2 regions of the Oxobacter pfennigii genome follow, and region 1 is predicted to be linked to the other one. Evidence: riboswitches for the same ligand, from Rfam matches in the RefSeq annotation. Region 1 holds a riboswitch; the other holds the start of a gene.
What was found. A riboswitch is a leader RNA that binds a small molecule or an ion and turns the genes downstream of it on or off. The one in region 1 is predicted to bind glycine.
Positions count from the first base shown of each region.

Region 1 (16,231 bases):
CAATAATTTCTTTAGGGGGTATAGTAACGAACAAGTCACTGCGGATTGCAGGCAATAAATTAGATCTGGACATAATTTCTTACATAAGGAAAGAATATAGCCTTATGATTGGTGAAAGAATGGCAGAACAGATTAAAATTGAAATAGGCTCGGCTTTCTCCGATGAAGTAGAAAAGACAATGGAAATTAGAGGCAGAGACCTTATTACCGGCCTTCCAAAGGTACTTACGATAACTTCAGCAGGAATCCATGAAGCCCTCAGTGAGTCTGTAAGCTCAATAGTTGATGCTATTAAGTCTACATTGGAAAAAGCCCCTCCCGAATTGTCAGCAGATATTATGGATAAAGGTATTATGCTTACCGGAGGCGGAGCTTTACTTTATGGGCTTGATAAATTAATAAGTAAAGAAACGGATTTAACGGTAAACATTGCTGATGAACCTTTAGATTGTGTTGCAATAGGGACAGGAAAAGTACTTGATAATATTGATAAAGCAGGTTATATGAGTTCCATGTCTCTATCAGGGAAAAAAAGATATATCGGTTAATACATACCTGCCTATAGGTGCTTAAAGATACTGAACACTCCCGATTTTCCTGACGACTTACCTTATTCACAAGACGAGCCACTTAAAGCTCGTCTTTTTTAATTGCTTTTCTATTTCATCGCTCAGCCTCTCTATTAGAATATCCTCGGTTTTTCTAAAATATATAATTTTGTAGCAATTGTTAATAAATCTGCAATAAATGTTAAAGAATTTGAAAATACTGGATAACAATATATAAATATAATTATTCCAGTGCCGCTGTTTCAAGTTGACGGTTAAGTTTGAAATATCAGGCATTTAAACTTTCGAATATGCCATAAGGCAAACAGGAGGGATAAATTTGTTTTTAGTAATTTTTTTGGTTGCCGGGGTGATATTGCTTGGAGTTGTTGAGCAGGTGAACCATAACAAAAACTTATCCAGCATAAATACCCGTGTTAATGTAAATGGGACAAGGGGTAAATCCACAGTTACAAGGTTGATAACCGGAATATTAAAAGAATCAGGAGTCAAAGTTGTGGGTAAAACCACAGGCACAAGTGCAAGAATACTATATTGGGATAAAGATGAGGAAAAGCCAATAGTAAGAGGCCCTTTAGGACCAAACATCATTGAGCAAAAATCAGTTGTCAGAGAAGCTGCAATGCTGGGGGCAGAAGCCTTTGTAACCGAATGTATGGCAGTTAATCCGGATTATCAAATTACTTTCCAGGAAAAATTGGTACAAGCTAATATCGGTGTAATTGTGAATGTAAGGGAAGACCATCTTGACTTATGTGGTCCTACATTAGATTTCATAGCTGAATCCTTTACAGCCACAATTCCCAAGAATGGATTTTTAATTATTTCAGACAGCGAATATAATGACTATTTTACAAAAATGGCAGAAAAGCGGAACTCTAAAACCATTATTGCAGATAACTCCAAAATCCCTGATGGCTATTTAGACAAATTCGGTTATGTAATTTTTCCTGAAAACGTCTCTATTGCTCTGGCTGTGGCTGAAGCATTGAATATCGACAGGGATGTTGCCCTAAGAGGTATGTTAAATGCCGAGCCGGATCCTGGCGCGTTAAAAATATATACCATAGGACAAAAGAATAAGGGCTATTTCGTCAATGGCTTTGCAGCAAATGATCCAAATTCTACCTTATTTATATGGAACCATATTAAAACTATGGGATATCCCACAGACAAAAATCTGATTCTTGTAAACTGCCGGCCTGACAGGGTTGACAGGACAATACAATTTGCAGAAGACGTATTGCCCAATATGGACATAGATATACTGGCAGTTATGGGCCAGAGCACTAAGCCAATAACTGAAGCCTTAAATAAGAAAAAAATAAGGGCAAAACGGTATATGAATTTAGAAGGATTGACTGCTATTGAAGTTTTTCGTGAAATAGAAAAATATTTTTCTGAACGTGTGGTATATGGAGTTGGAAACATACATGGCGGTGGCGATGAACTTGTTGATTTAATAACTGAAGACTCAATTGTTTTTTACAAATATAAAAGCGCTTAACAAACGCTTCAGGGGGTATGAGATTTGATTACAACAAATACATATACGGCAATAATCATAGGAATTATTCTAAGCCTGCTATTTACCGAGCTTACGGGAGTTCTGCCGGCAGGATTGGTAGTGCCGGGATATTTATCATTAACCATGGACAAGCCACAAACACTATTAATAATATTTCTGATAAGCCTGGTGACTTATTTAATAGTTACATACGGTATCGGAAAAATCACAATTTTGTATGGCAAAAGAAAAATTACAGCAATGATAGCCATAGCAATAATTATTAAATATATGCTCAGCTTTATAATTCCGGACGCATATATTGGTTTAATAGGGCTGGCGGCCATGGGTGCCGTTGTCCCAGGATTAATAGCGAATACAATTCAAAGGCAGGGATTTATTCCTACTATTGCAAGTACAAGCTTACTGACTGTTTTAACCTACGCAGCAACACTATCGGTAGGGTTTATTGGTTAAAGGAGGTGAGAAAAATGAAGGCTTTGACACTTAAGGAAAAATACTTATACTTTGTTAAAACCAGCAAGAAAAATACAAACCCTCAAGTCGTTGTTGCCTTTTCACTTGGCATAGCTTTTATGCTATTAAGGTTTACTTAGTAATTAAAAGAAAAATGTAATATGCAACCGGAAGTTTTTTACAACCCTTATGAATTGGAGGAATAAAAATGAAGAGAAAAACTTTTGTTGTTTTAACCGCTTGTTTGCTTTGCCTTACCTTACTTGGAGGTATTGCTTACGCTTCATTTTCACTGGGAATTTACCGTAATTTTGCAGACTTAAGTGAAAATGAAACAGTAGATGTCGACTATAGAATAACAAGCAATGACAAGAATAGCGGTACGACAATATTCACCGTACACGGCGGCGGTATTGCAAAAGGTACATCTGAACTGGCTGCTGCGCTGGCTGATAGAGGAGGATTTAATCTCTATCTGTTTGAGGGTATAAAACCAGCTGATAATCTAAACCTGCACATAACTTCAACACAATTTGATGAGCCAGCAGCCATAAACATGATCGAAAACTCAAATACAGCAGTCTCCTTCATTGGAACAAAAGAAGAAACTGCAATGCTAACATACGTTGGAGGCCAGAACCAGCTGCTGGCCAGATTAATAAAACTGCATCTGCAGGCAGCAGGCTTTAACGTTCAGGATGCCCCTTATATTCCAACGAATATAGCAGGAACTCTCAGCAGTAATATTGTTAACAAAAACAAGCTATTGTTTGACACATATAAACTGGGAGGAGTACAGATAGCAGTATCCAAAGGCATGAGAGATGCGCTTTTAAAGGATGACGCATACTTTCAATCATACGTCACAAACATAAATAATGCACTTAGCAGCAGCTGGCCTTTAGCGGTTGAAACTTTAAAGCCTCATCCCAACAATGCATCTCCGTCTTCTATGGCTAGGCAAAACGCCAATGAAAATGCTGCATTCAATAGATCCGATACTGATATAGATAAGACCATTAAAGAAGTTTTACAATACGACTTCAATTCACCGAAAGAATTAATAGACAAGCTTAAAGAAGAAACAAAAAAATAGCAGACCAAATTCTTAACTGTCACTATGCTAGGCATAAGGAAACCATATTTTTTCAGCAAGGTTACTGCTGAAGTTTAGTAGAAATCATCAAAAGCCACTTTCTTTTCCATAAGAAAGTGGCTTTTGATAGTAAAAATAGACTATAAATTCATAGTCTATTTTTGCAAGGTTTCCTGGTTATCAATAGTATTTAGAGCCTCTAATAAAGCATTTATATATCTATCAAATACTTCCCTTTGGCCATGGGGTTTTAGAAAGTGATCCCTTAAACCTGCCGATATTTCCAACTGGACTCCCTTATTTCTTGCATTGAGGTTAATGACATTTGACTTGTATATGCCGGCTAAATGCTGGGGAGGGTCCAAAACAGTAAATCCATGGGCTTTAAGAGAAACCCTGATTTTTTCGGCCAGCTCTTTATCCAGTCCGCCAATATAGGTAAATTCATCTTTGCCGGCACATCCATGTACAGATAATGTTGTATCTGATTTAGATATCATATCAAGGGCAGTTGGCTCATCAAAATTGTTGGAAGTAATGTGGAGAGACAGGTTACCCTCCTTTTTTATTCCTTCAAAAGAATAATAATTAAAATTGCCCTGGGAAGCCAATTCATAAGCTAATTCGCTGCTGCCCTTTTCTATATTGCCGCCATGGATTGCAATAACGGCAATATTTGAATTGGAATATGATCGGGTAATTTTATAATCCGTATCTAACTTTTCATTAAGGCTTAATTCCCTAAAATTATTGTATTTATCTGCAGCGGCAAATGAATTAACCCCTGATAAAATTGTCATAATCATAAGTGATAAACTAAAAGCTAGAATAAACCTTGCTGCGCCATTTTCCATATGTAAGCCTCCGTTCTAAAACTAATATTCAAGTAAACGAAATAAAACCAACTGTTAAAGCGGATAGAAACTATATGTATAATAGCATAGAACCATGAAATTTACAAAACTCCACCTTAGGATCTCATACTTTCCCAGACGTATCAGCCTTCTTTTATTGTTTATAATCTGCATGCCATTATTCCATTTCATGAAATAGAAAATCATTCTTATTTAAAAATTTTACTGCCTAGCTTATTTATACAGTTCTCAATTTCCCTGTCAGTAAAGCAATACTTCATATCTATATATGAGCTCCTTAATTTTTTAACCTCTTCTTTTACATCCTTATTCATTAAAATGACGTCGGCCATCAATTCTGCTAATTTATCAAATTCATTTTGTCCAAAGCCAAACCTGACCATTTCAGAAACACCAATCCTTAGCGCTCCTGAAGCTGTAAAGCCTTCTTCTTCAGGAGTTGCCTGATAGTTTACTATGATGTTGTTATCTTCCAGCCTTCTTGCTATCAAAGGACCTGTGCCATAGCCCACCCTCACAATAACCTGATGGGTTTCGGTAAAGGAAATCGAAGGATCTCCCGCTACATCAAGGCCGTCATTTTTCAAGGCTTTTGCAAAATACTTTGCATTGTCAACTATGTTTTTCTGATATTCATCTTTAAAATGATTCATTTCATAGGCCGCCATTAAAAGTCCCAGCATGGTTCCCAAATGATGATTGCTTACACTTCCGGGGAAAGCTCTGTTTTCTATGGTTTCCCACAGTTCCCACTTTAGTTCTTCTTCCCTGTAGTTTGCTGCAATAACGCCTCTTTGAGTTCCGAAAAAGGTCTTGTGGGTTGATCCGGTTACAATTTCAGCGCCCTCTTTAAAGGGATTCTGAAAGTAATCCCCTACTAACCCTAAAACATGTGCCATATCATACATTATAACGGTATTTATGTTTTGCTCATCTATGAACCTTCTTATTTCCGAAACAGGTTCCTTGTGCAAAATCATGCTCTTGCCGAAGATTATGAGCTCCGGTTTGTATCTGTCAATAAGCTTTTTAGTTTCTCCGGCATCTATTTTAAAGGTATTGTCCTTTAAAACCGGGAAATTGACTATAGCTGCCTTTTCGGTAACAGGGTCTATGGCAATATAGTCATGCAACGCACCCATGGGCTGGGCGCTCAAATGCCCTCCCCTTATTATATGGTTGTTCATCACATAGCCCAGCCTTTTTGCATCGCGCTTTCTGTTGGCACGGTTTTTAAAATCCATCAAGGCACTGAAAACCGCTGTATTTGCCATCTGTCCGCTTATTAGCCTGCTTTCCACAAGGGAACAATTGAAATATTTCTTAAGCTCATATGCCAGTAAATGTTCCACCTCATCTATGAAGTTTGTACCCTGATAGTAGAATATATCATAATCATAAAAGGACTTGGTCTTTTTATGCTCGGCATATCGGAAGGACGGATCCGTTACGGATAACAACCTGACGGCATTGGAATGGGTTTGCTCCGAAGGTATTAAATTAATACATTCCTCCTGCCTCCATAAATGGTTATTAAGGCTTTTTTCAATTAAATTAAGAGTTTTAGTTTTATAATCTCCTGAAGTGTCACTTGTATATTCTTCAGTAACACCATAAAGTATGGGACGGGCAAAGGGAGGTGCATCTCCTCTTAAATGATAAGGCACAATCACTGCCTTTGATTTATTGCTACGGATTTCTACCTCTATTTCATCATCAATCAATATATCGCTGTTTACAAGGGCTAAACCTATTGACCTCATGGCCTTTTCCTCTTTTATTTTAGTGCTTAGGCCCTGGCCTTCGGTTTTAAGATAAGGAATCATGGTGCCGCTGGTAACGTAACCGGCTTCACTTCCCTCCTTGAAAATCTTAAATCCAGCCCTTGCAATTCCTTTGTCAATTAAAGCAAAGGGTTTAACTATTTTAGGCAAGTCTTTTATATCCGAAAAATCTCTTTTTAATATTTTTTGAAAGGCTTCAAATTGTTTTAATAAAGCCTCTCTTCCTATATAATTGCCTTTAACATTTGCAAAGCTTACGGCAAATTTAGCCAGGGGGCAGGAAAAGATTGGTATCTCAATTCCTTCAACATCCAGTCCTAGCTCATGACCATATAGTGGCAATCCTGCTTCCAGCCTCAAGGTATCCCTTGCGCCTAAACCTGCCGGCATGGCCCCCTTTTCCATTAAAAGCTTCCACATTGGAACGGCATCATCTGACTTTACAAAGAGCTCGAAACCTATGGGTTCTCCCGTATATCCGGTTTTGGCAACTAATACTTCTTTGCCGTCAAGCTCTAATATATTGAGAGCATTTTTTACAGGCTCTGTAAGGTAAGGGTCATTGGATATGCCAATTATTATATCCTTCGATAAAGGCCCTTGAACTGAAATCATAGCAATGCTGTTTGATTCATCGGTCATTTGACAATCAAATTTTTTAATTTCTTCCGTTAAATGAGCCCAGTCCTTTTGCGCATTTGATGCGTTGACAACAAGCAGAAATTCATCCTCATAAAAGCGGTAAAGATAAGCATCATCTAATGCCCCACCCTTTTCATTGGGAATCATTGTGTATTGGGATTGCAATAAATCCAGTGCTAATACATTGTTTGTCAGAACATGCTGAAGGTATGGCACCGCCTCCCTGCCCACAATTTTAAATCTCCCCATGTGAGATATGTCAAAAAGTCCGGCTTTTTTTCTTGTATATAAATGCTCTTCCACAATTCCGGCAGGATAATTTACCGGCATATCCCATCCACCGAAGTCTACCATGGAAGCTTTAAGAGACAAATGTTCTTCATAAAGTACTGTTCTTTTTAAAGTATTCATAATCCCGGCCTTCCTCCTTATAAATTCTTTTTTACCGGTACCGAGTGAATAGATACACCTTTAATTCCCATGACGGCTTCCAAAAAAGTCTCTCCTAATGTCGGATGAGGGTGCACTATACCCATGATATCCTCTGCTTTTAGCTTCATACCAATGGCAAGGATACCTTCATTTATCAAATCCGATGCATGGGGTCCCATAATATGCACGCCTAAGAGCACATCCATATCATCGCAAATTACCTTTATAAAGCCCTCTCCTTCGCCTAATATCAAGGCCTTTCCGTTAGCGCCGAACATGAACCTGCTTGTTTTATATACAATTCCCTTTGATTTAGCTTCATCTTCCGTCATGCCTGCATAGGCTATTTCGGGAAAAGTAAAGACACAAGCCGGGACCACATTATTTTCATTAGGCTTTAAACCGGCGATATGCTCAACAGCAGCAATCCCCTGATGAGCTGCGGCATGGGCCAGCATTATACCGCCTGTCACATCGCCTATGGCATATATATGAGGAACATTCGTGACGCCAAAACTGTTCGTAAATATGCCCTTTTTATGGTATTCAACTTTAGCATTATCAAGTTTCAAGGCTTCAAGATCAGGCTGGCGTCCAGTTGACAGCAAAACATAATCTGCTTCTATATTGACTTCACCTTTTTTTGTTGAAACCAAAAGTTCCAACTTATGTTTTTTCTCTATTTTCAGCACCCTGGAGCCTGTCAATATTTCAATGCCCTTTTTCTTATATATAGGCATAAGCCTCTTTACCATATCGCTGTCCAATTGTGCCAATATATTCGGCAAAAATTCAACTACCGTGACCTTGCTTCCTAAGGCATTGAATATGGCGCCAAACTCCATTCCAATTACACCTCCGCCAATAATTGCGAGGCTTTCAGGGATATGGTCAATTGATAAAAGTGAACTGCTGTCTAATACCCCCGGAAGGTCGGCATCCTCAATTGGAGGTCTAGATGCTTTTGAACCTGTGGCAATTATTATTCTGTCTGCAGAAATCCGATTTTTTTCTGGGCTTTCACCCTTTATTAGCACTCTGTTTTTATCGACAAATTCCGCCTCACCATTTATAATGGTGATATTATTAGCTTCAATGAGCTTTAGAATTCCCTCCTTAAGCTTTTGGGTAATACCTGTTTTTCTTTGCTGTACCAGCTCCCAGTTTATAGATATATGATGGCTTAAAATACCGAATTCTTCACTTTTCTTAACTGAATTATAGACTTCTGCACTCTTATATAAAGCTTTTGTCGGGATACATCCCGTATTTAAGCAGGTACCTCCTATATTTTGTTTTTCTACCAAGCATACCTTAAAGCCTAATTGGGCTCCTCTTATGGCGGCTGTATATCCTCCCGGGCCTCCACCTATAACCATTAAATTATAATCATGCTTTTCCATAATTTTTTAAGGCTGCCATTTAAGCACCGGCGTTCTTGCTGCCTTAACCTCATCCAGCCTTCTTACTCCTCTCGTTATAGGTGCTTCCTTAAGCTTTTCCGGCTCATTCTTTGCCTCACCTGCAATTTGTATCATGGCATCGATAAATGCATCAAGAGTTTCTATGCTTTCAGTTTCTGTAGGCTCAATCATCATGGCATTTTCAACTATGAGAGGAAAATAAATTGTAGGAGGATGATAGCCTAAGTCCAACAACCTCTTAGCCACATCAAGAGTTGCTACTCCAGGAGCATTTTTTCCGAGGCCGGCTAAAACAAATTCATGCATGCATATACGGTCATAAGGAAGTTCATAGTATTTCTTTAGCTTTTCCCTCAGATAATTTGCATTCAATACTGCAACACAGGAAGCTTCTTTTAAACCGTTAGCTCCCATGGTCAGAATGTAGCAGTAAGCTCTTAAGAGTATTCCAAAGCTTCCGTAAAAGCTCCTTATCTTTCCTATAGATAAGGGGCTGTCAATCTTTAAGTAATAATTGTCCTCCTGTTTTTCCACCATAGGATAGGGCAAAAAGCCCACGAGCCCTTTTGCTACTCCTACAGGCCCTGCACCCGGACCGCCGCCGCCATGGGGAGTGGAAAAGGTTTTATGCAGATTAAGGTGTATTACATCAAAGCCCATGTCCCCCGGCCGTGTTATACCCATGATGGCATTCATGTTGGCGCCGTCATAGTATAAAAGACCTCCGGCCTGGTGTGTAAGCCTTGCGATTTCTTCGATATTGGTTTCAAATAATCCAAGAGTATTTGGGTTTGTAAGCATAAGGCCTGCTACTTCATCATTTAACGCTGCTTTTAAGGCTTCTATGTCTACGGTGCCGTCAGGTGCCGATTTTATCTCAACGACCTCAAATCCTGCCTGTGCCGCACTGGCAGGATTAGTGCCGTGGGAGGAATCGGGTACTATAACTTTTTTACGTTTAAAATCCTTGCGGCTTTCATGATATGCCTTGAAAATCATAAGACCCGCCAGCTCGCCATGGGCTCCTGCTGCCGGCTGAAGGCTGAATTTTGCCATACCGGTTATTTCAGAGAGCATACAAGATAGCTCATACATGAGCTCCAAAGCCCCTTGAACTGTTTCTTTAGGCTGATAAGGATGTAAGTCTGCAAAGCCCTTTAATCTTGCCATATCTTCATTAATCTTGGGGTTGTATTTCATGGTGCAGGAGCCTAAGGGATAAAATCCTCCGTCCAAACCGTAATTTTTCATGGAAAGCTGAGTATAATGCCTTACAACCTCAGGTTCACTTACCTCAGGCAGAATAAGTTCATCCTTTCTCCTTAAATTCTCCGGTATGGCATCATCATAGTCTTCCTTTTCTTCCCAGGCCGGAATATTATATGCAGCCCTGTCAATAGAGGAGAGTTCAAAAATCAATTTATCGTAACCCAATTTATTTACCCTCCTTATAGAGTATTGAAACAAGCTTATCTATCTCATCCTTTGTACGCTTTTCAGTCACACAAATTAATAGTCCGCTTTTGCCTTTATATTCATTCCCAAGTTCTTTTTCACCCAGAACATACCCGCCCAATATTCCTTCTTTTAAAAGCCTCTCGTTAACAGCAATCGGATCCTTGTTTAAGGAAACAGCAAATTCATTGAAGAAGGGCTTTTCAAATATAAGATTAAATCCTGCCGCCTTAAGCTTGCCGTGAAGATAGTGAGCTTTTTTCATGCTCTGCTGTGCTGCTTCTTTAAAACCGCATTTGCCCATATAAGAAAGATAGATTGTAGCACAAAGGGCATTTAAAGACTGGTTTGAACAAATATTCGATGTTGCCTTCTCCCTTCTTATATGCTGCTCTCTTGCCTGAAGCGTCAATACAAATGCCCTTTTCCCTTCAATATCCGTAGTCTGGCCTACAATCCTTCCCGGAAGCTTTCTCATTAGCTTGGAAGTTGTAGCCATAAACCCAAGGTAAGGCCCTCCAAAGCTTAAATTAACTCCGAAGGACTGGCCTTCCCCCACAACGATATCTGCCTTTATTTCTCCCGGGCTTTTAATTAAGCTTAAAGATAAAGGATTGGAAACATTCACAATCATAAGGGATTTGTTATTATGGATGGGCTGCTCTATAGCCTCAAAATCCTCGATTATTCCAAAGAAGTTGGGGTTCTGAAGAACCACTGCCGCAGTGTCAGCCGATAATAAGGAATTCAGCTTTTCTTTATCTGTCACCCCATATTTGCTGTCAATTTCTAAAAGTTCCATTCCGTTGAAGCGCACATAGGAGGAGAGAACTTCCCTTACCTCAGGATGCACTGTCTTAGATACTAAAACCTGTCTTCTCTTGGATGCATCTGCTGCCATCAATGCTGCTTCACCGCAGGCCGATGCTCCGTCATACATGGAAGCATTTGCCACCTCCATCCCCGTAAGGTTGGCAATCATGGTCTGGAATTCAAAGATGGCCTGAAGGGTTCCCTGGCTTATCTCAGGCTGATAAGGCGTGTAAGCTGTGTAAAATTCCGAACGGGAGATTAAATGATCAATAACGGATGGGATATACCTGTCATAAGCACCGGCGCCTAAAAAGCATGTCAATTCTTCCGTACCCCTATTCTTGTAGGCCAATGCCTTCATATGGCTCAGCAGCTCAAGCTCTGATATACCGCTATTGAGATTCAAATGGCCTTTTAAGCGGATACTCTCAGGAATGGCATTAAATAAGTCCTCTGTGGATTTAAGATTTAAGGTGTCAAGCATCCTTTGGCGGTCATTTGGGGTATTTGGTATAAACCTACTCATTTTATTCCTCCCGGTTGCAGAATTCCTCATATGCAGCTGCATCCATCAAATTTTCAAGCTCGGACAGGTCCCTTATATCAAATGAAATCATCCAGTTTTCAAAGGCGTCCTGATTAACCAGAGAAGGGTCATCAACTACTGCGTCGTTTGCTTCAGTAATTGTACCGGATACAGGCATAAATATATCCGATGCAGCTTTTACAGATTCGACAGCACCAAATGCCTCATCCTGCTTTAGATCTGTTCCTGTTTCTGGCAATTCCACATATACGATATCTCCCAATTCATGCTGGGCATAATCTGTTATACCGGCATATGCCTTTGTTGCCGATACCTTTAACCATTCATGATTCTTAGTGTAATACAAGCCTTCAATAATCTTCATTTTTATTACTCCTTTCCAATATTTTTATAAATAAAAAAGAATGCAAAGCTAAAGCCTTACATTCTCTGTTTCCTTTACCTGAGAGTGTCGCCAAACTTCATGGCTTCCTCCTTCGGTGCCCATATGGTCTTTTCAGAGCCCCATCAGACAACGATACTTTTGCCTGAAAGTTTCTGCAGGTATCCCGGCAGATACCGCATTTCTTCTTCGGCCATCATAAATTGATGTCTCCCATTGCCTTCATCTGGCATTATTTTCTTTTTCTAATCATAGCACCCTGTTAAAACCCTTGTCAATGGATTTTGAATAACCCAAAATATTAAAGCTATTGTTGCCCAAATAAATTTTTGCTATTCTATAATAAAATGTATACAAGGGGTGATATTTTGCTTTACATCTACAACGATTCCATCAACCCATATTTTAATCTGGCCTGCGAAGAATACGTACTTAAGAATTTTGAAGATGATTGCTTTATGTTGTGGAGAAACGGTCCCAGTATAATAATAGGCAAGAATCAAAATACATTATCTGAAATAAATCTTGAATACGTCAGAAACAACAACATACCTGTTGTCAGAAGGCTGTCAGGCGGAGGTGCTGTTTTTCATGATTTGGGAAACTTAAACTTCACATTTACCTCCGGCAGCAAAGATAAAAATTTTAATGACTTTAAAAAATTCACCCTTCCTATAATAGAAGTTTTAAATAACCTTTCCGTAAATGCTGAATTTTCCGGAAGAAACGATATTACAATTGAAGGTAAAAAAATATCCGGCAATGCCCAATACAGCATAGGAAATAGAATGCTTCATCATGGAACCCTTTTATTTGCTTCTCAAATTGCAGATATTTCAGCTGCTCTTAAAGTAAAGGAGGCAAAATTTGAAGGAAAAAGCGTAAAATCTGTTTCAAGCCGTGTAACTAATATAAGCAGCCATTTAAAGACACCTCTGGATATTATGAAATTTACACAATTGATAATGGAACATGTGAAAAACACGGACAATGAAGGTACAATATATGATTTAACAAATGAAGACATTTCAAACATACAGAAGCTTGCCGACGAAAAATATTCTACCTGGGAATGGAATTTCGGAGGCTCTCCCAAATACACATTCCACAATGAGAAGAAGCTTCCCGGCGGCCTTGTAGAAGCCTATTTGGATGTTAAAGGCGGCATTATTACTTCAGCTAAAATATATGGGGATTTTTTCGGCATGGAGGATATTTCGGCATTGGAAGGAGTTCTTTTAGGCATAAAGCATGATGAAGGACAATTAGCGAAGGCATTATCTTCAATTGATATTACAAAGTTCATATCTGGTATAAGTGTTGATGATCTGGTTTTCGTCCTTTGGGGGATATAAGCCTAGGGGGAACCTGTACCCCGCGTCCTTTATTGACCTGCCTTTTATGGTACTTTGTGTAAGTAGTTGATTTTATATTAAATTTAATTATATAATTAATGGGGTGTTAAAGCTATACTTATTATATTATGGTACAGATATAATTTGTATATTTTTTTGCACTATTTTGTCATGTATAGTTCAAATACTTTATAAATTTTTAAATATAAAGTAAGATAAAATATAGACAAACTATATATGTTCATATCAATTATATGTTCGTATTAAAATATAAGAAAAGGGTGAGGCGCGCCATGGAAACAAAAATTAATAAGTTTAAAGAATCCCTTTTAGACAAGGATACTTTATCTGTAACATGGGAGCTTGTTCCTGGAAGAGGAGCTCATGAAAAGGCTCAGGAAGAAGCAATCGAATATGCTGAACAGGCAGCAAAAGGCGGCAGAGTGCATGCTCTTACATTGACCGACATGCCCGGCGGTAATCCCGCAATCGCAGCCGAAAGCCTGGCAGCAGAAATTGTCAAATTAGGGATTGAACCTTTGGTTCATTTTACCTGTAAGGACAAAAACAGAAACCAGATTGAAGGTCTGCTTTATGCCCTTGACCGTGCGGAAGCAAGAAACCTTCTTATTATGACCGGTGACTATGTATATACCGGTTACACAGGAAGGCCAAAGCCTGTATTCGACCTTGATCCTATGCATGTTTTATCATTAGTTAATGAAATGAACGACGGTTTGGAATACAAAGGCATGAGGGGTACTATCAAGCATAAACCCAGCGATTTCTTTGCAGGAGCTGTTAGTTCACCGTTTAAAAAGACAGAAGCTGAGCAGATGGCACAATACTACAAATTAAAAATGAAAGTTGCTTCCGGTGCTCAGTTCATAATAAGCCAGATTGGTTTTGATGCAAGAAAAATTCATGAACTTATTCATTTTATTAAATCCAACGGCTGGGATATACCTGTAGTTGGCAATATTTATGTGCTGTCTTACGGCACAGCCAAGCTTATGAATAATAACAAAATTCCGGGCTGCGTAGTAACAGACAAAATGTTAAAAGAATTAGAAGAAGAAAGCAAAGCACCGGATAAGGGTAAAGCTGCAAGAATGTTAAGAGCTGCAAAAATGTATGCCCTGTTTAAAGGTATAGGATACGCCGGAGTTCAAATCGGCGGCCATGGAATAAAATATGAAGATGTTGAATACATCATCGACAAAGGTGAAGAGCTCAGCAAAGATTGGATGAGCCTTATACCCGAATTTAATTATCCTATTCCTGACGGTTTCTACTACTATGAGAAAGATGAAAAGACCGGCTTAAATATAGACAAGTTTACCGAGAGAAAAGGAAGGCCATTGGATACAAAAGTAGAACTTGTTTATCCATTGTCTACCTTTACTCACGCATTGATGCTTGAGCCCGGAACCCCATTATGGGGCCCAATGAAATTTGTCTGTAAAAATATAGAGGGAACCAAGCTGGAAAAAGCATTCCACTTCGTGGAGCACATGGCAAAAACTGCTCTTTATGATTGTAAAGACTGCGGAGACTGTGCACTTCCTGACGTAGGTTATGTTTGTCCTATGTCACAATGCCCCAAGAACCAGAGAAACGGAGCTTGCGGCGGAAGCTATGACGGATGGTGCGAGGTATATCCCGGAAAGAAAAAATGCGCTTATGTACGTGCTTACTCAAGACTTAAGAAAAAAGGCCACGAACACGAGCTGGATCACGATGTAAATACACCGTTAAATTATGATACTTACCAGCACTCTTCATGGATTAACATGTATCTTGGAAGAGATCATAACGCTGCTAAGTACGGTGTTGAAAGAATAGAAAAGAAAAAATAATAATCTTTATAATAAAATATCCCGGATTTAATCCGGGATATTTTATTATAAAGTAACAAGGTTTTCTGGACCTGCTAACAATTTTTGATTTTAGCGGGTTCAGGAGCTCTTATTCTGCATAATTAATGAAAATTATAGAATGCTAAAAACAGATAGATTAATTTAAAAGGATGATTATATGGACTCAGACATAAATAAATTTAAAGAATCTCTTTTTGATAAAAGTAAAATGTCTGTTACCTGGGAGCTGGTTCCCGGAAGAGGAGCAAATGAAAAGACCCAGGAAGCTGTAATTGAAAATGCAAAATTAGCGGCCAAAGGCCAAAGAATTCATGCCTTAACCTTAACGGATAACCCGGGAGGGGTGCCTGCAATCACACCCGAAGGCTTAGCCTCTGAAGTAATAAAGCTCGGTATAGAACCTTTGGTTCATTTTACCTGCAAGGACAAGAACAGAAATGAATTGGAAGGCCTTTTGTATTCGCTGGACCGCACAAAGGTCAGGAACATACTTGTTATGACCGGTGATTATGTATATGCAGGATTCCTCGGCAGGCCAAAGCCGGTATTTGATTTAGAGCCCATGCATGTTCTGATGCTTTTAGAAGAGATGAATAAAGGCTTAGAATACAAAGGGATAAGAGGAATCATAAAACATAACCCAAGCGATTTCTTCGCAGGTGCCGTATGTTCCCCCTTCAAGCAGACCGAGGCAGAAACCATGGTTCAGTATTATAAGCTCAAAATGAAAATCAGCTCCGGTGCCAAATATATTGTCAGCCAGATTGGCTACGATGCGAGAAAAATCCATGAATTGCTTCTTTTTATTAACAGCCTTAATTTGAATATTCCTGTTATAGGCAATATTTATGTGCTGTCTCACGGCACAGCCAAGCTTATGAATAAAAACAGAATTCCCGGTGTCATCGTAACAGATAAATTGCTGTCGGAAATTGAAAATGAAAGCTATTCACCTGATAAAGGAGCAGAAGCAAAGCTTTTAAGGTGTGCAAA
Region 1 is NZ_LKET01000016.1:125,315-141,545, reverse strand. It holds gene OXPF_RS02295 (rod shape-determining protein) at 1-548, shown strand, start outside; gene pgsB (poly-gamma-glutamate synthase PgsB) at 889-2,076, shown strand; gene pgsC (poly-gamma-glutamate biosynthesis protein PgsC) at 2,101-2,553, shown strand; gene OXPF_RS23270 (hypothetical protein) at 2,568-2,693, shown strand; gene OXPF_RS02280 (poly-gamma-glutamate hydrolase family protein) at 2,762-3,649, shown strand; gene OXPF_RS02275 (poly-gamma-glutamate hydrolase family protein) at 3,805-4,503, opposite strand; gene gcvT (glycine cleavage system aminomethyltransferase GcvT) at 4,713-7,361, opposite strand; gene lpdA (dihydrolipoyl dehydrogenase) at 7,379-8,785, opposite strand; gene gcvPB (aminomethyl-transferring glycine dehydrogenase subunit GcvPB) at 8,792-10,240, opposite strand; gene gcvPA (aminomethyl-transferring glycine dehydrogenase subunit GcvPA) at 10,242-11,600, opposite strand; gene gcvH (glycine cleavage system protein GcvH) at 11,602-11,985, opposite strand; glycine riboswitch at 12,049-12,123, opposite strand; glycine riboswitch at 12,127-12,229, opposite strand; gene lplA (lipoate--protein ligase) at 12,372-13,358, shown strand; gene OXPF_RS02240 (methylenetetrahydrofolate reductase C-terminal domain-containing protein) at 13,652-15,217, shown strand; gene OXPF_RS02235 (methylenetetrahydrofolate reductase C-terminal domain-containing protein) at 15,396-16,231, shown strand, end outside.

Region 2 (16,231 bases), on a different contig from region 1:
TGTAATCTGGCCTATCATGTTGGGTATATTGCTGTGGACTGTTGTGAGGCGTAAATTTCCGGAATGCTCAAGCTCACAGTCGGGGAAGTTTATAGAGTTTCTTACAGTGCCGTTTTCTAGAAAATCTTTTACCTGTAAAGCTGCCATTATAGCGCAGTTTTCCTCAGATTCGGGAGTAGAAGCACCGAGATGAGGGATGTTTATGACTCCTTCATGCTTCAAGAGCTCTTCACAAGGGAAGTCTGTTACATAGCAGGATAAAATACCCTTATCCAAAGCCTCCAAAACATCACAGGTTTCCACCAATTCGCCTCTTGCAAGGTTTATAAGGCGGGCACCTTTTTTCATTATGTTAAATTTATCCTTGTTAAACATGCCCTTGGTTTTTGAACTTAAGGGAATGTGTATTGATATATAATCCGACGTTGCAATGAGGTTATCCAGACTGGAAGCTCTTATTACATTACAGGATAATCCCCAGGCTGAGCTTATGGAAATAAAGGGGTCATATCCTATTACATCCATGCCTAAAGCCAAAGCGTCATTTGCCACCATTACGCCGACAGCCCCAAGGCCGATTACGCCGATTCTCTTGCCTTTTATTTCCGGGCCTTCAAATTGGGATTTCCCCTTTTCAACCAGCTTGCCTACCTCATCCCCCTTGCCGATTAGAGTCTTTGCCCAATTCATGCCCTGATATATGTGCCTTGACGAAAGAAAAAGGGCAGTCAGTACAAGCTCTTTAACGGCGTTTGCATTGGCTCCGGGAGTATTGAATACTATAATTCCTTTTTCGCTGCACTTGTCGATTGGGATATTATTGACTCCGGCTCCTGCACGGGCTATGGCTTTAAGGTTTGAAGGCAGCTCCATGTCAAGCATGTTGGCACTTCTAACTATAATTGCATCGGGATTTTCAACGTTTTCCGATACAGTATATTTATCTGATGGTAAAAGATCGAGTCCCATCTTTGATATATTATTAAGGGTTTTAACTGTATACATTCAAAGTCCTCCTATATATTTTCCTTTTCAAATTTCCTTATAAATTCCGCCAGCTTCTTTACTCCATCAATAGGCATAGCATTATAAATGCTGGCTCTTAAACCGCCTACGGAAGCATGGCCTCCAAGTGTTGTCAAACCCATCACTTCGGCTTCAGAGATAAATTTCTTGTTCAACTCATCGGTAGGTGCCATAAATGGTATATTCATTAATGACCTATCCTTTTTATTGACAGGGGAGGTAAATAATTTTGATTCCTCCAATGCACTATATAAAATTTCCGCTTTCTCCATATTTATCTTCTCCATTGCTTTTACACCGCCTAATTGGAGCAGCCATTCAAATACCAAGCCGGCAATATATATGCTGTAACAGGGAGGGGTGTTATACAGAGATTTACCCTTTGCCTGTACGTCATATCTTAGCATGGAGGGCGTGTTCTCAAAATGCTTACCTAGAAGGTCATTTCTTATTATTACCACTGTAAGGCCGGCAGGACCCATGTTCTTTTGAGCACCTGCGTATATGAGCCCGAATTTTGTGACATCAATTTCTTCAGATAAAATACTGCTGGAGTAATCGGCAACCAGAGGTACGTCGCCGGTATCCGGAAGGGTAGTAAAACGGGTTCCTTCGATTGTATTATTTCCGGTGATATGCACATAGTCTATATCTTTTGATATTGTATAATTTTCAGGAATATATGAGAACTTCTTATCTTCGGAAGAGGCAATAACATTGACATTACCGAATAATTTGGCTTCAGTCATGGCTTTTTTAGACCAGGAGCCGGTATTTATATAATCAGCGCTTTTATATTTACACATAAAATTCATAGGAACCATGGCAAACTGAGTAGAGGCACCGCCCTGTAAAAAAAGCACTGAATAACTTTCAGGTATATTCATAAGCTTGCGAAGGCTTGTTTCAGCATTCTCAATGATGGAAGCAAATGCTTTTGACCTGTGACTCATTTCCATAACAGACATTCCGCTTCCTTTATAATCAAGCATTTCTTCAGATGCTCTATTAAGTACCCATTCAGGAAGCATGGAGGGACCGGCAGAAAAATTATATACTCTCTTCATATGAATTCTCCTCATATAATAAATTTTTATAAAATAAAAAAGGGCAAACTGATGGTAAACCCCTGGGAATGTATAGTAAATAAGCATATAGATATGCATTATCTCTGTCCTTTTGCCTGAGAGATTATTTCTAAAAAAAGAAATTTGCCCCTTCGGCGCCAATCAATGGTCTCTCCAGAGGTTCGTCCTGTTGAAGTCTTTTTAACCCGTGAGTTTCACTCCTTTGGTGAGCTGCCAGTGTCATTTACGCGCAGCTGCTCTTCCTCAACAATCATCCGAATATATTGAATTGTATGTAATATATTAAGCTTAATTATAGTTTTGACAAGTAAAAGTGTCAAGGAATAGTTTGTTGTTTATTTGTAATATTTGTACACTTAGCCAGTATTGACTAAACTAAATCCATATTGTGAAAATATTGATTTGTTTACAAGCTATATGATATCATAAAATTTATATAGCAAATTTCATAAGCAATGATTTCAAATGGTATAGCCATTCGAAATATTATATTATTTAACTCATATTTGGTCTTTCACAGTAAAAGACGTAAAAAGGAGACTATAAAATGAAGGCACAGAAATTAAAATCCAATTTGTTTTTGCTGGCGGCAGCCCTCATATGGGGATTTGCGTTTGTGGCGCAGCGATTAAGCGTAGATTATATAGAACCCTTTACCTTTAACAGCATAAGGTTTATATTAGGAAGCATTTCTCTTTTGCCTCTTATTTTTTTTATGAGAAAGAAAAAAAACCATGAGCCTGACAATGAAAAGGGCAAGAAGAATCCGCTGTTTGCAGGAATCCTTGCCGGCAGCGTACTTTTTATAGGTGCATCATTGCAGCAAATAGGGCTTATTGAGACTACGGCAGGAAAGGCTGCATTTATCACCGGGCTGTACATTGTCATCGTTCCGATTTTAGGTATATTCTTAAAGCAATACGTGCGCTTGAGCACATGGATGGGTGTTTTGGTTGCTATAGCCGGACTTTACCTTTTATGCGTAATGGAGGACTTTACAATATCAAGAGGAGATCTATTCGAGCTCTTTGGAGCTTTCTTCTGGGCACTACATATAATTATAATTGACCGTTTCAGTGGGGAGGTAGATTCTCTGCTGCTCTCGTGTTTTCAGTTTCTAACTTGTGCGATGCTTAGCGGAGCTGCTGCTTTACTATTTGAAGACATAACCATTGAGGGGATAGTGGGCGCCGGAGTGCCCATTTTATATGGAGGTATTTGCTCAGTGGGAATAGCCTATACCTTACAGGTTATGGGTCAAAAGCATGCCGAGCCATCCCATGCGGCCATAATACTCAGCATGGAAACGGTTTTTGCAAGTCTTGGAGGGTTTATAATACTAAATGAAAATTTAGGCGCGAGGGGCTATATGGGATGCGCATTAATGCTTTTAGGTATGCTTTTGTCCCAGATGCAGAATTTCACCAGGAAGGAATCTATTGCTGTTAACTCTTAGCAGGAAGAAGGTTTTTTATATGCACAATTATCTTACTCAGGAAGCTATAAACAAGCTAAAGGAAGAAATAGAATATAGGAAAGTCGTATTAAGATACAAGATACTTGAGGACGTCAAAGAAGCAAGAGCCCATGGTGACTTAAGTGAAAACTTCGAATATAAGGCCGCTAAAAGGGAGAGGGGGAAAAACGAAAGCAGGATACGTTATTTGGAAAGAATGATAAGAACGGCTACTATAATAGAAGATAAGACCTCAATTGATGAAGTGGGCATAGGAAAGACCATAACCTTAAGATTTATTGAGGATGATGAAGTAGAAGAATATCATCTGGTTACAACTGTAGAGGTGGATCCTTTAAAAAATATAATCAGTATTGAATCCCCCCTTGGAAAGGCAATATATGGGCACAAGGCCGGAGATGAAATTAAGATACAATCTTTAAACGGAGAATATACTGTAAGAATTGAGAAGATCGCAATAACGGAGGGCAAAGATATTTAAGGAGGGGGCCCCCCTAACTGTTCCGATAACTGAAAGAGCTTTGATTTCGTTGATAAATGCTGGGAGACAGAGACATGAGAATTGGATAAGTCACGTTTCTCTCCCAGCATTTATTTGTTTTTTCTGTGTTGAAATTTGTAATATTTCTGTATATAATAAATGTCAGGCTAAAAGAAATAATACAAACGATAATAAAATAATTAAAAAACTGCAAAAGGTATTAACAACTTGTCGAATTTATGCTAGTATATAAATGCTTATATAAATAAAATAATAAACAAGATATTGCAAATGTAAAAGCAATGTTCGATAAGTGTTATTATTATATAAAGCATATTAAAATTTAATATTATTCCAGAAGCTTATTTTTCCATCCTTCTATATTAGGTGGAAAGTTAATTTAATTATAACAATTATTGCAGATTATTTTTAGAAAGGAGTTGAGTTTCTGGTTATTCCGTGAAGGATCGGGTTTAATAAGCAATTACAGCATTCATAATCTATTTTCTTAAGGAGAGTGTAATTAGATGAAAAAACCACTAAGTAAAGCCATAAAGACGTTCTATGGTGTTGGTGATCTTGGTTTCTCACTGATGACCAGCGTAGAACTCTATTTATTCGTATTCTTTCTAACAAATGTTGCAAAGTTTTCGCTGCCAATGGTTGCTCTTATAGGTTCCGTAACAAGTATAGTTGATGCAGTTTTATCTCCCTTCTATGGCGCTATAATAAGTGGTACCAAGCCTATGAAATGGGGACGTAACCGTTCCTGGATGCTTATTGCACCACCTGCGGTTGTAGTTCTGTATATGTTCCAGTATACAAAAATTGGACCGGAGCCAGTAGCTGCATTTTTAGTTTGTGCCGGATTTATTTTAAGTCATATTATTTGGAATATAGCTTGGGTTGGAAATGTATCTTTAATTTCAGTTTTGGCGAATAACCCTGAAGAACGTGGTCTTCTTGCATCAAGACGTGCAACTTACTCCGCTTTAGCTGGTGTGTTCTATTCATATATAGGTTCACCTTTGGCACAATGGCTGGGAGTTGTTACAGGTAATGAGGTATTAGGATATTCATTATTAGCAGGAATAATGGCCGCTACAATGTTAATTGGTTATTGGACAGTATTTAAAATCACTGATGGATATGAAGTAGAAGAAAATACAGCAAAAAGCTCGGCAGCTCCAAAAGCTGAAAAAGTATCCGGTGGAGTTATGTTAAAGATGGTGTTCCAGAATCCTCCGCTTCTCGTATTGTTATTAGGAGACTTCTTCAGATATATGGTTAACTTCATAATGACTGCAGCAGCAGCATATTACTTCACATACGTTGCGCAGAACATGGCTCTTCTTCCTGTATATCTCCTTATTGGAGCTATAGCGCAGGTTATAGGCTCATATGCAAGCGGACCCGTTGCAAAAGCATTATCTTCAAGGAATGCAACGGTGGTTGGACTTTTTGGTCTTGCTGCCTCATTGATTTTGTGCAAATTCGTAGCAATGAACGTAACTATGTTCTTCGTAGTAGTATCTGTTGTAAGGTTCTTCCTTGGAGTATTAACAGCAGTAATGGTTGCTCTTTACTCTGATGTTTCAGTATACGGAGAATGGAAGACCGGTAAAAATGCTACTCCGTTCATAATGGGATTAATGAACTTATCCCTTAAATCAGCTGTTATAGCAAGGGGTACAATAATTCCTATAGTATTGTCAGCGGCAGGCTTTGTTGCAGGAGCTGACCCGGCAACAGCATCATTAGAGCTTAAGAATGCCGTTATAAACGTATTCTTGTTCATACCTGGTATATTTGCTTTAATATCTGCCTTAATCTTGGCTATTGGCTACAGATTGACAAAAGAAAAGCTTGCAGGATACCAGGCAGAAATTGATAAGAGAAAAGCTCAGGCAGCTTAATAAATACTTCAATAAATATTATAAAGCCTCATGGACAGTTTACACTGCTCCGTGAGGCTTTTCTTTTGCATGCTAGAGTGTTAAAATATATTGTGTCTTATCCCTGTTTGTGGCGTTCGGATAAAAGCACTCCGCCCACACCTATGCTGTCAGCATCGTATTCGTTTATGTATATTGAAAAGGACTGCTTTGGTATGTTGGTCACTTCATGCATGGTTTGTGTGACCTTCTCTATTATCTCCTGTTTCTTTTCCTTAGTTTGCTTTGTCATTTCAATTTTAATAGTTGGCATTAAATCCACCTCCTTAATTTAATTTCAGTGTAAAGGATTATAGTATAAAAGGCAATATAAGGCAGGGAGTAATATAAAAAAAGTTGCTACGCAACTTATTGAAAGGGACATAGGCCCCCCTTCGACGTAAAAACGCCGAGGCATTTTACTGAGAACTCCCACTTGACAGCAAGGACGTCCCGTCCTTTTCAATCCTCGTTTTTATATATAGGAAAGAGAGCTTTCCTATATATAAAAAAATACTGCCGGAATTTTTCCGGCAGTATTTAAAATTATATCTATTCTTTATTACGCAGCTTTTCGTTTACCGAACCAATATCGGGACAGCAGTTTCTGAAGCCACGGCATTACGAAGTAATCAAGTCCTAAAGTTCTTCCGGCGCCGCCCATTAAAGCGATTCCGGCTGCTATAAACCATACTATTTCAAGTCCGGCCATAGCGGAGATTATGAAGTTTAAGCAGAGGAATACTGAAGCCGCACTGGCAAGGAATGTGAACAATCCGGCCAATAATGCAAGTCCGATAGCTATTTCCATACATACAATCATAATCTGGAAATAGAAGCCAAAAGGCTTTAATATTTCCATAAAGGCTGTAAAGAAAGCCGGTGGAGAGCTTATCAAAGGCACAACAGTGCTTGTTGATTCAGCAGCGGCTGAAGCACTTGAAGTCGCATCTAAAAACATTGGAATCTTAACTTCCTTAAACCATCCTTCGTTAACCTTGACCAGACCTTCATGGAGCCACATAGCCCCTGTAAATACTCTTAAGAAGAACAACCATAATGCGTTTACTTTAGCAGATAAATGACCGCCTAAGAATGATCTCTTGTCCTTCATATTGAAGAATTCGTGACGGAGATATTTAATGATTAAATAGAATCCGCCTACTCCGAAGAGGTAATGTAAGTTTACAAGGTGTTTAGTTGCCATTGCAAAGAATCCTGACATTTTCATTCCGCCAACATTGGCTACACAATAGTGGCTGCCAACTGAAACCATGAAACCGTGATAGTTTGATTTGAATGGTTTCTTTGTCCCCATTTCCATGTCAGCTATTATATTATGTGCTGCAGTTTCAGCTGTCTGAACAGCAGCTTCAACTATCTGAGGAAGACTTTTGGCCTGTCCTTCCTCAACCCAAGCACAGTCACCAACAAGGTAAACATTTGGTTTTTCGAGGGATTGCATATATTCGTTTGCATTCAATCTGTTTCTGTTGTTTACAGGAATACCGAATTCCTTAGCGAATCCGCACCCCTGGATACCGCAAGTCCAGATGAGAGTCTTTGTATCAATAACCTTGCCATCTTTTAATGTGATATTATCAGGTGTAACTTCAGTTATTGGGGAGTTTAACATAAGGTCAACGCCGTGCTTTGTAAGCCAGTTTGCAACCTTTTGAGCTCCGCCTTCATCCAGCATGTTAAGAATCCTGCCTACTGCTTCAACGTTAATAAGCTTGATTTCTTTAGGATCGATGTCATATTTTTTAGCTAATACCTTTGAGTGGTCAACGAGTTCACCAATCATTTCTATACCTGTGAAACCAGCACCTGCAACGATGAATGTAAGCATTGCACGCCTTTTCTTTTCATCTTTTTCATAACGTGCTTTATCAAACATATTTTCAATATGATGCCTGATTTTTAAAGCATCCTTCAAGGACCAAAGAGAGAAACCATGCTCCTTAACTCCGGGAGTTCCAAAGTATGCAGGTTCACTTCCTGTACCTATAATCAGATAATCATACTTATATTCTCCGTTAAGAGTAGTTACTACATTGCTGTCAGTGTCAACTTTTGTGATTTCGTCTATTACAAGATTGACTCTTGATTTATTAAAAATCTTAAATAAGTCCACCTGTACTGAATCAGCTTCAACTCTGCCGCCGGCAACTTCATGAAGCTCAGTCATAAGAGTGTGGAAGGGATTTCTGTCAATCAAAGTAATTTTAACACTGTGATACTTCTTATACTTCTTGCTGAGCAATTTGGCCGCATGTACGCCGCCATAACCAGCGCCCAGAATGACAATGTGTTTTGATGTCATTTCCATCATCCTTTCTTTTATTGTATAATTAATAAATTAACGTATAGTAAAATCACACTTTATTTTAACAAAAAATTAAAAAAAATTCTACTCAAATCTGTATTTTTCTTAACGAAATTCAAAATAAATATTAATATTTATAATTTTTGATTATAGTGAAAATGATTTTATATAGGATTCAATTTTAACACCGTATTTTATATTAAAATATGATATTAAATTAAATAGATATAATATCTTAACATAATAATTTTTGCCAATTTTCCTGGTGGGAAATAAAGCTCAATTAATATGTCGGCAAATTAGTGTTTATTTACTATCCCTTTTATTGATAATATATTATTTATCATTTGTCAACTGGACTATTTATATTCATATAAAACAGTATTTTGCCAACTATAAAATTTCACAGCTAATTTCATGATATAATGATTTCAATGGCGCAGCCATTTGAAATGATCTCGCATGAATTTTACGAGTAAAATTCATGATATAATTATACTATATCAGGTTTTTATGTCGCATACATTGGGTAAGCTCAAAATCTTACTGAAATCATTGGGATGGAGGGATGAAATTGACTTATAAAAGGCTGCTGAATAAAAATCAGGAAGTTATAAAAAAGTGGGAGCTCTTTGTAAGGGAAAATATATTGGATGCAGGAAGCATAAGGAGCGTAATTGCGGAATCCTGGGTAAGGTGCAAAGGCTATGCAATTGACCCGTATGACGGAAGCAAGCTGGTTCAGCTGACAGAACAGGAACTTAAGAAGAAGTATGATGAATTTATGCCTCTTCTTGTCACCGCAAAGCCATTTATGGGGAGCTTATATAAAATAATAGAGAATTCGGAATTCGTAATCCGTCTTACAGACAGAGAAGGATACGTTTTAGAGCATATAGGAGAAGAACATTTGATCAAAATATACAATCCACTAAGCTTGGGAGACGGCTATAACATAAGAGAAGAAATAACAGGTACCAATGCCATAGGCATATCCCTTATAACAGGTGAACCTATACAGGTTGTGGGAGGAGAGCATTATATCAAGCAATATCATGAATGGACTTCGTCTGCATGCCCAATTAAGGATGAGCAGGGGAATATTTTAGGGGTTTTAAGCATAACAGGAAGCTATGAACAGGTTCATCCTCACACCTTAGGAATGGTGGTGGCAGCTGCCGAAGCCATTGAAAAGGAGCTTAAATTAGAAAACTCCAATAGGAGGCTTAAGCTTATTAATGAACGGTTTTATCAAATAACCGAATCCATATCGGAAGGAATTGTAGCCATTGACCAAAGCGGCATGATAATAAATATGAACAGGTTTGCGAGAAAACTTTTAGGTTACGGCGAAAAAGAGGCAGCAGGCAAATATATAAAGGATATAATTGCTGAGGGAAACAAAGAGAACATAATTAATGACATAAGTCACGGTATAAAGTATGAAGAAGAGGAAATAAACTTAAAGGGTAAAAACGGCAGAAAGAAAATATGCATTGCAAACATAACTCCCATAAAGATAATATCAAATAAAGAATTAATTGGATGTGTCATAACCTTCAGGGAAAAAAGAGTAGTTCACAGTCTGGTTAATAAAATAGTCGGGGCAAATGCCAGGTTTACCTTTGATGATATATTAGGAAAGAGCCAGGCAATAAGACATGCTAAAAGGATGGCAAAGATTGCGGCTACCATGGATGCCACTATACTTCTTTTAGGGGAGAGCGGTACCGGTAAAGAGATGTTTGCCCAAGCCATTCATAACGACAGCAAAAGAAGGGATTACCCCTTTGTGTTCTTAAATTGCGGTGCCATACCAAGGGATTTGGTGTCAAGCGAATTATTCGGCTATGAGGAAGGGGCATTTACAGGCTCCATAAAAGGGGGAAGGGCAGGAAAATTTGAACTGGCTGACGGAGGAACAATATTTTTAGATGAGATAGGAGATATGCCTCTTGATTCACAGGCACATCTTTTAAGAGTATTAGAGGATCACAAGGTTGTGAGAATAGGAGGACATGATATAATTCCTGTCGATGTAAGGGTCATTGCCGCCACAAATAAAGATTTATCCAGGGAAGTGGAGATTGGCAATTTCAGGCGGGATTTATATTACAGGCTTAACGTTATGCCTATAAGCACTCCTAATTTAAGAGACAGAAAAGAAGATATAGACCTTTTGGTGGATTACTTCATAAAAAAATTCTGCGTCACAACAGGAAAGAGCATTAAAAAAATAAGCGACAGCTTTTACGGAGTCATGAACAGCTATGACTGGCCGGGAAATGTGAGGGAGCTTCAAAATGCAATTCAGCTTATATTAAATATTGCAGAGGACAACAGCACTTTGACAGATAATGATATACCCAATAATTATAAATACTCAATAAAGACCGACGGCTTTAAAATAAAGGGGCGGCTTTTAACATTGGATGAAATAGAGAAACAGGCCATAGAGAAAACCATTGAAGAAACAGAGGGCAATTTGAGGATGACGGCAAAAATACTGGGAATTGGACGCAGTACATTGTACAGAAAGATGAAGAAATACAATATAAATATAGAATATGTATTGACATGATACACATGATTCAAAATGAAACACATAAATCCTTTATCATTTAAAATTGTGTGCCGTAATGAAACACAATAAAAAAACATCAGCAGATAACTGCCGATGTTTTTTTATTGTGTTATTAAAGGCCCGCCTTAAAAGCCGCAGGAAGCCAGCTTAAATATGAAATATTTGTAAAATTCTTAATTGGCATAAAAATTGCTTTGAATATAATAAACTAAATTTTAAATTGGGGGAGATAAACTTGGGCTATTCAATTTTGATTTTCCTTCTCTACTGGATTGTATTATCCGAAAGATTTACCCTTGAAGGAATTTTAACCGGAAGCTTCATTGCCATGTTTGTTATTTTTATAAACAAGGCATTGAGAGAGGATTACAAACCCGGAATTAATTTTAACCTAAAAAAAATGACTTATGGAATCAAATATATTCTCATCCTGATTAAAGAAGTGATAATTGCCAATATAAATGTGGCAAAGGTAATTTTAAGCCCTGCTTTAAAAATATCTCCCGTCATGATAAAAATAAAAACGGATATAAAATCCGAATTTCTAAAAACTCTCTATTGCAATTCCATTACCTTAACCCCTGGAACCATAACTGTAATGACTGATAAAGATACATTGCTCATTCATTGCCTCAAAGAAGATTATGCAAAAGGACTTCAAAATTCAGAAATGAAAAATATTATTGCTAGGCTGGAGGGGAATATATGATAATGCTTTATGTTTCGATATTTCTTCTGTCCTTTACTATAGTGCTTTTGATAATAAGGGCAATAACAGGACCTAAGATCGGAGACAGGCTTATTGCTATAAATGCCATAAGCACAAAAATAATAATGCTTTTATTGATTATTTCATTTTTATTTAATGAGACTTATTTTGTGGATGTTGCCTTTATCTATTCTTCAATAGGCTTTTTAGCCTCCATTGTCATTTCCAAATACAATGAGTTTTTATCAAGGAGGGCCATATGAAAACTATAATTTCAAGCTTGTTCATAACGGCCGGCCTCTTTTATTTTTTTGTGGGAGCATTAGGGATTTTAAGGCTTCCGGACATTTTCACAAGAGCCCACAGCGCTTCATTATGCGATACTTTAGGTGCATTATCGCTGATAGTCGGCCTTATAATTTATTGCGGATTTAATTTTGTCAGCCTGAAAATGCTTTTAATAATCATCTTCATATGGCTGCTAAGCCCAACAGCCACACACCATATAATAAAGGCGGAATACTTAAAAGAGCCCTATAAACACAGGGAAATAGGAGGGACAGATGTTGAAGCTGTTTAATATAATAATGCTTTTGATTTTAATTATTGCTTCTGTTTCCATATCATTTTTAAAAAATTTAAACTTTGCTGTCATTGTATTTGCAGCAGCAAGCCTTATAATGGCAATTCTGTGGCAGCAGTTAAAAGCCCCTGATCTTGCCATAACAGAAGCTGCCGTAGGTGCGGGAATATCCACCATTTTATTGGTGCTCACACTTAAAAGAATAAACGGGGTAAAAAAATGAAAAGAATAATTGCAATTATAACGGCATTTATATTGATCTGCATACTTTTGACAGGTATTTATGAACTTCCCTCCTTTGGAAATAAAGATAATCCCTCCAATAATGAAACAATGAAATATTATATTGAAAATGTAGTTTTAGATACAGGAGCGATAAATATTGTCACCGGAATAATACTCGATTACCGTGCTTTTGATACCTTCGTGGAAGCCAGTGTTTTATTTACTTCTGCTTCAATTGTAATTATGCTCTTGAAGGGGGGAAGCAAGGGCTATTTTAAAGATGCCGAATTTAAAGGCATAATATTAAAGGAAATAAGTGCAATCGTAATTCCCCTTATACAGATTTTCGGATTATATGTTATATTTTTCGGCCATTTAGGCCCGGGAGGAGGCTTTTCAGGAGGTACCATATTAGGAGCCAGTCTTATATTGATTCAGCTTGCCTTTAAGAAAGATAAGATAAATGACAAAGCATATAATGTTTTTTTAAGGCTGTTAAGCGGCGCCGCCATTTTATACGGAGTTATGAAGGGATATTCCTTCATAGCAGGAGGAAGCCATTTGCCTTGGTGGAAACCCTCCTTAGGCACTCCCGGAGATATTTTAAGCGGAGGATATATTCTGCCATTAAATATTATCGTAGGTATTATCGTATCAATTACAATGTATTTCTTTTATATGCTCTTTGACAGGGGTGATGTTTAGTGGATGTCTTTTTTAATAATTATTTCGAGACGGCGGCTATGATACTTTTTGGAATAGGGTTTACCACCCTTTTATTAAACAGCAACCTCATAAAGAAAATCATTGGCTTTAATATAATGGATATGGCAATTTTTCTCTTCTTTATAGCAAGGGGATATATTGAAGGAAGGGATTCTCCTATTATAGTCAAAGTATTTAAGGGAGCAGAAGGTTATATAAACCCCGTTCCTTCGGCATTAATACTTACAGGTATTGTGGTTTCTGTCAGCACCACCGCTTTTGCCCTGGCACTGACCTTGAAGCTTCATGAACAATACGGAACTGTTGATATAGATGAAATATCAAATGTAGGGGAGGAATAATCTTGGACATAATAAAGAGCTTTCCGTTACTTATTGTGCTTACACTTTTCATTTCGTCCTTTATTCTGCTTTTAATTAAAAAAGCAAAGGCGGCAAAAACAATAAGCCTGCTTTCATTATCATTTGCCCTGCTTTTATCAGCTATCCATATGGTATTCGTGTTAAGGGGGGGGTCTTATTATTACAGCATAGGTTATTTCAAGTCACCCTTTGGAATAGAGTTTTATATTACTTCTATAGAAGGGATAATGTTTCTTTTATTCTCCTTTGTATCCCTGATGGTAATTTGGTATTCGGCTTACAGTATCGACAAGGATATAAAGGAAACCCATATACCTTTGTATTATCTTTTAATAAATATATTGATAGGCTCTCTTTTGGGAGTGGTATTTACAAACGACATTTTCAACAGCTATGTTTTCATAGAGGTGGGGACCCTGGCGGCCTGCGGTATTATTGTGGTTAAGGATAAGAAGGAAAACATAAAAGCCACATTAAAATATTTATTTATGAGCTGCTTAGGCTCAGGACTCATACTCATGGGGATAGCCTTCCTATATACCATGACGGGACAACTCAATATGAGCTATATTCATCAATCCATTATAAATGTTCAGGAGGATTATAAAAGGACAATTCTTATAACCCTGAGCCTTTTCACTGTGGGATTGGGAGTAAAAAGCGCCATGTTTCCCATGCATAACTGGCTTCCGGATGCCCACTCCAGTGCTCCCGCACCTTCAAGTGCCATATTGTCTTCACTGGTTGTCAAAGCCTATGCCATACTTTTGATAAAGGTACTGTACAGGATATTCGGCTTAGATATAATAAACCAATTCCCCGTATTAAGGATAATACTCATATTAGGAAGTGCAGGCATGATAATGGGATCTGTCATGGCTATTTTTCAGAAGGAAATAAAAAGGGTGATTGCCTATTCTACCGTCGCCCAGATGGGCTATATATTCATGGGAGTAGGTATGGGTACTGAACTTGGTATCTCTATTGCATATTTTCACATAATAGGCCACGCCATCACAAAAGCAGCTTTATTTTTGACGGTGGGCTTTATGATTGAGCATACGGGAAATAAAAAGATAAAAGACTTTCACGGTATAGGAAAAAGGCTGCCTTTAACTTTAAGCCTTTTTACAGCAGGTGCTTTATCCATGGTAGGGATTCCTCTCTTGCCCGGATTTGCAAGCAAGTGGAATTTTGCCCTGGCTTCCATTCACAAGGGGGAATTGACTTTAATAGGTGTAATATTGATAAGCAGTTTGCTTAATGCTGTATATTATCTTCCCATAGCTATAAATGGATTTTTCGGAGAAGAGCAGGAAAGCGAAAAAGAAATTATAAAAGGCATTTTTTTAAAGGAGCTTTTGCCTGTTGTGATACTTTCCTTATGTATGGTGTATTTAGGTGCCGCATCGGAAGGAATCATCGAATTAATAAATATGGGGCTTATATAGGTGGAAAATATGAGTATATATTTTAAAGTAGATAAATTAGGGATATTATTTTCCTTGCTGGTAACCATCCTCTTTATATTAACCTTTATTTATTCCCTGGAATATATGAAAAAGGAAGGAAATATAAAAAGATTTCTATTCTATCTTTTATTAACAGAAGCTGTGGTTTTAGGAATTGCTTTTTCAGGTAATTTAATGACTCTATATGTATTTTATGAAATATTGGCATTAGTTACCTTTCCTCTTATAATTCACAAGGGAAATGGTGAATCAAAATATAACGGCAAGAAGTATCTTTTTTATTCCTTTGGAGGTGCGGCATTAATCTTATTTGGAATGATTGTGCTCTACAGCCTGACGAAAAGTACAGAATTTGCACCTTCGGGAATTGTTAACAATCTGCCATCAAACAACAGGGAGCTTTATATCATAAGCTATATATCCATGTTTTTAGGCTTTGGTGTAAAAGCAGCATTAGTACCCTTTCATTCCTGGCTTCCGGCAGTAATGGTGGCCCCCATTCCGGCCAGTGCATTTTTGGATGCCGCAGCAGTTGTGAAATCAGGAGTTTTTGCAATCATAAGAATGAGCTATTTTATATTCGGAGCTGAAGTTATATCGGATTTTTCAACAAACAGCATATTTTATATTTTTATTTTACTGTCCATAATCTTGGGCTCTTTTTTGGCACTACACCAGAAAAATATTCAACGACGTCTGGCTTATTCCACCATAAGTCATTTAGGATATATACTTTTAGGTATTGTAATGATAAATGAAGACGCTTTGATGGGAAGCCTTCTTCATATGGTCAACCATGCATTTATTAAAATAAATCTTTTCTTATGCACAGGCGCCATCATCTACATGACAAATAAAACCCGTACAGAAGAGATAAGGGGAATAGGGAAAAAGATGCCGGTGACCATGGGCTGCTTTACCGCATCAGCCATTTCCTTGATAGGCATTCCGCCGGCCAATGGTTTTGTCAGCAAGTGGTATCTGGCTTTAGGCGGACTTAGCTTGGGAAGGTGGATTTTTCCTCTGATACTCCTTTTAAGCGCTCTTTTGACAGCCTTGTATATACTGCCAATCATCACACAAGCTTTCTTTAAAAAAGGAAATGATGCTGTCATTGACATAGGAGAAGCTCCGCCAATGATTTTACTGCCAATTATGATAATCACTGCCATAATAATAGTTTTGGGGCTGTTCCCAAATACCCTGATAGAATTTATCGAAAAAATACTGTTGCC
Region 2 is NZ_LKET01000068.1:163,281-179,511, reverse strand. It holds gene OXPF_RS20330 (3-phosphoglycerate dehydrogenase family protein) at 1-1,005, opposite strand, end outside; gene serC (3-phosphoserine/phosphohydroxythreonine transaminase) at 1,017-2,093, opposite strand; glycine riboswitch at 2,188-2,281, opposite strand; gene OXPF_RS20320 (DMT family transporter) at 2,662-3,570, shown strand; gene greA (transcription elongation factor GreA) at 3,590-4,072, shown strand; gene OXPF_RS20310 (MFS transporter) at 4,600-5,988, shown strand; gene dmpI (4-oxalocrotonate tautomerase DmpI) at 6,086-6,280, opposite strand; gene OXPF_RS20300 (FAD-dependent oxidoreductase) at 6,569-8,332, opposite strand; gene OXPF_RS20295 (sigma-54-dependent Fis family transcriptional regulator) at 8,910-10,916, shown strand; gene OXPF_RS20290 (Na+/H+ antiporter subunit E) at 11,155-11,628, shown strand; gene OXPF_RS20285 (MrpF/PhaF family protein) at 11,625-11,891, shown strand; gene mnhG (monovalent cation/H(+) antiporter subunit G) at 11,888-12,208, shown strand; gene OXPF_RS20275 (hydrogenase subunit MbhD domain-containing protein) at 12,192-12,434, shown strand; gene mbhE (hydrogen gas-evolving membrane-bound hydrogenase subunit E) at 12,431-13,141, shown strand; gene OXPF_RS20265 (sodium:proton antiporter) at 13,141-13,503, shown strand; gene OXPF_RS20260 (complex I subunit 5 family protein) at 13,506-14,975, shown strand; gene OXPF_RS20255 (complex I subunit 5 family protein) at 14,985-16,231, shown strand, end outside.
Region 2: it holds a riboswitch for glycine, as region 1 does, so the genes downstream of both, serC (3-phosphoserine/phosphohydroxythreonine transaminase) here and gcvH (glycine cleavage system protein GcvH) in region 1, are expected to answer to the same signal.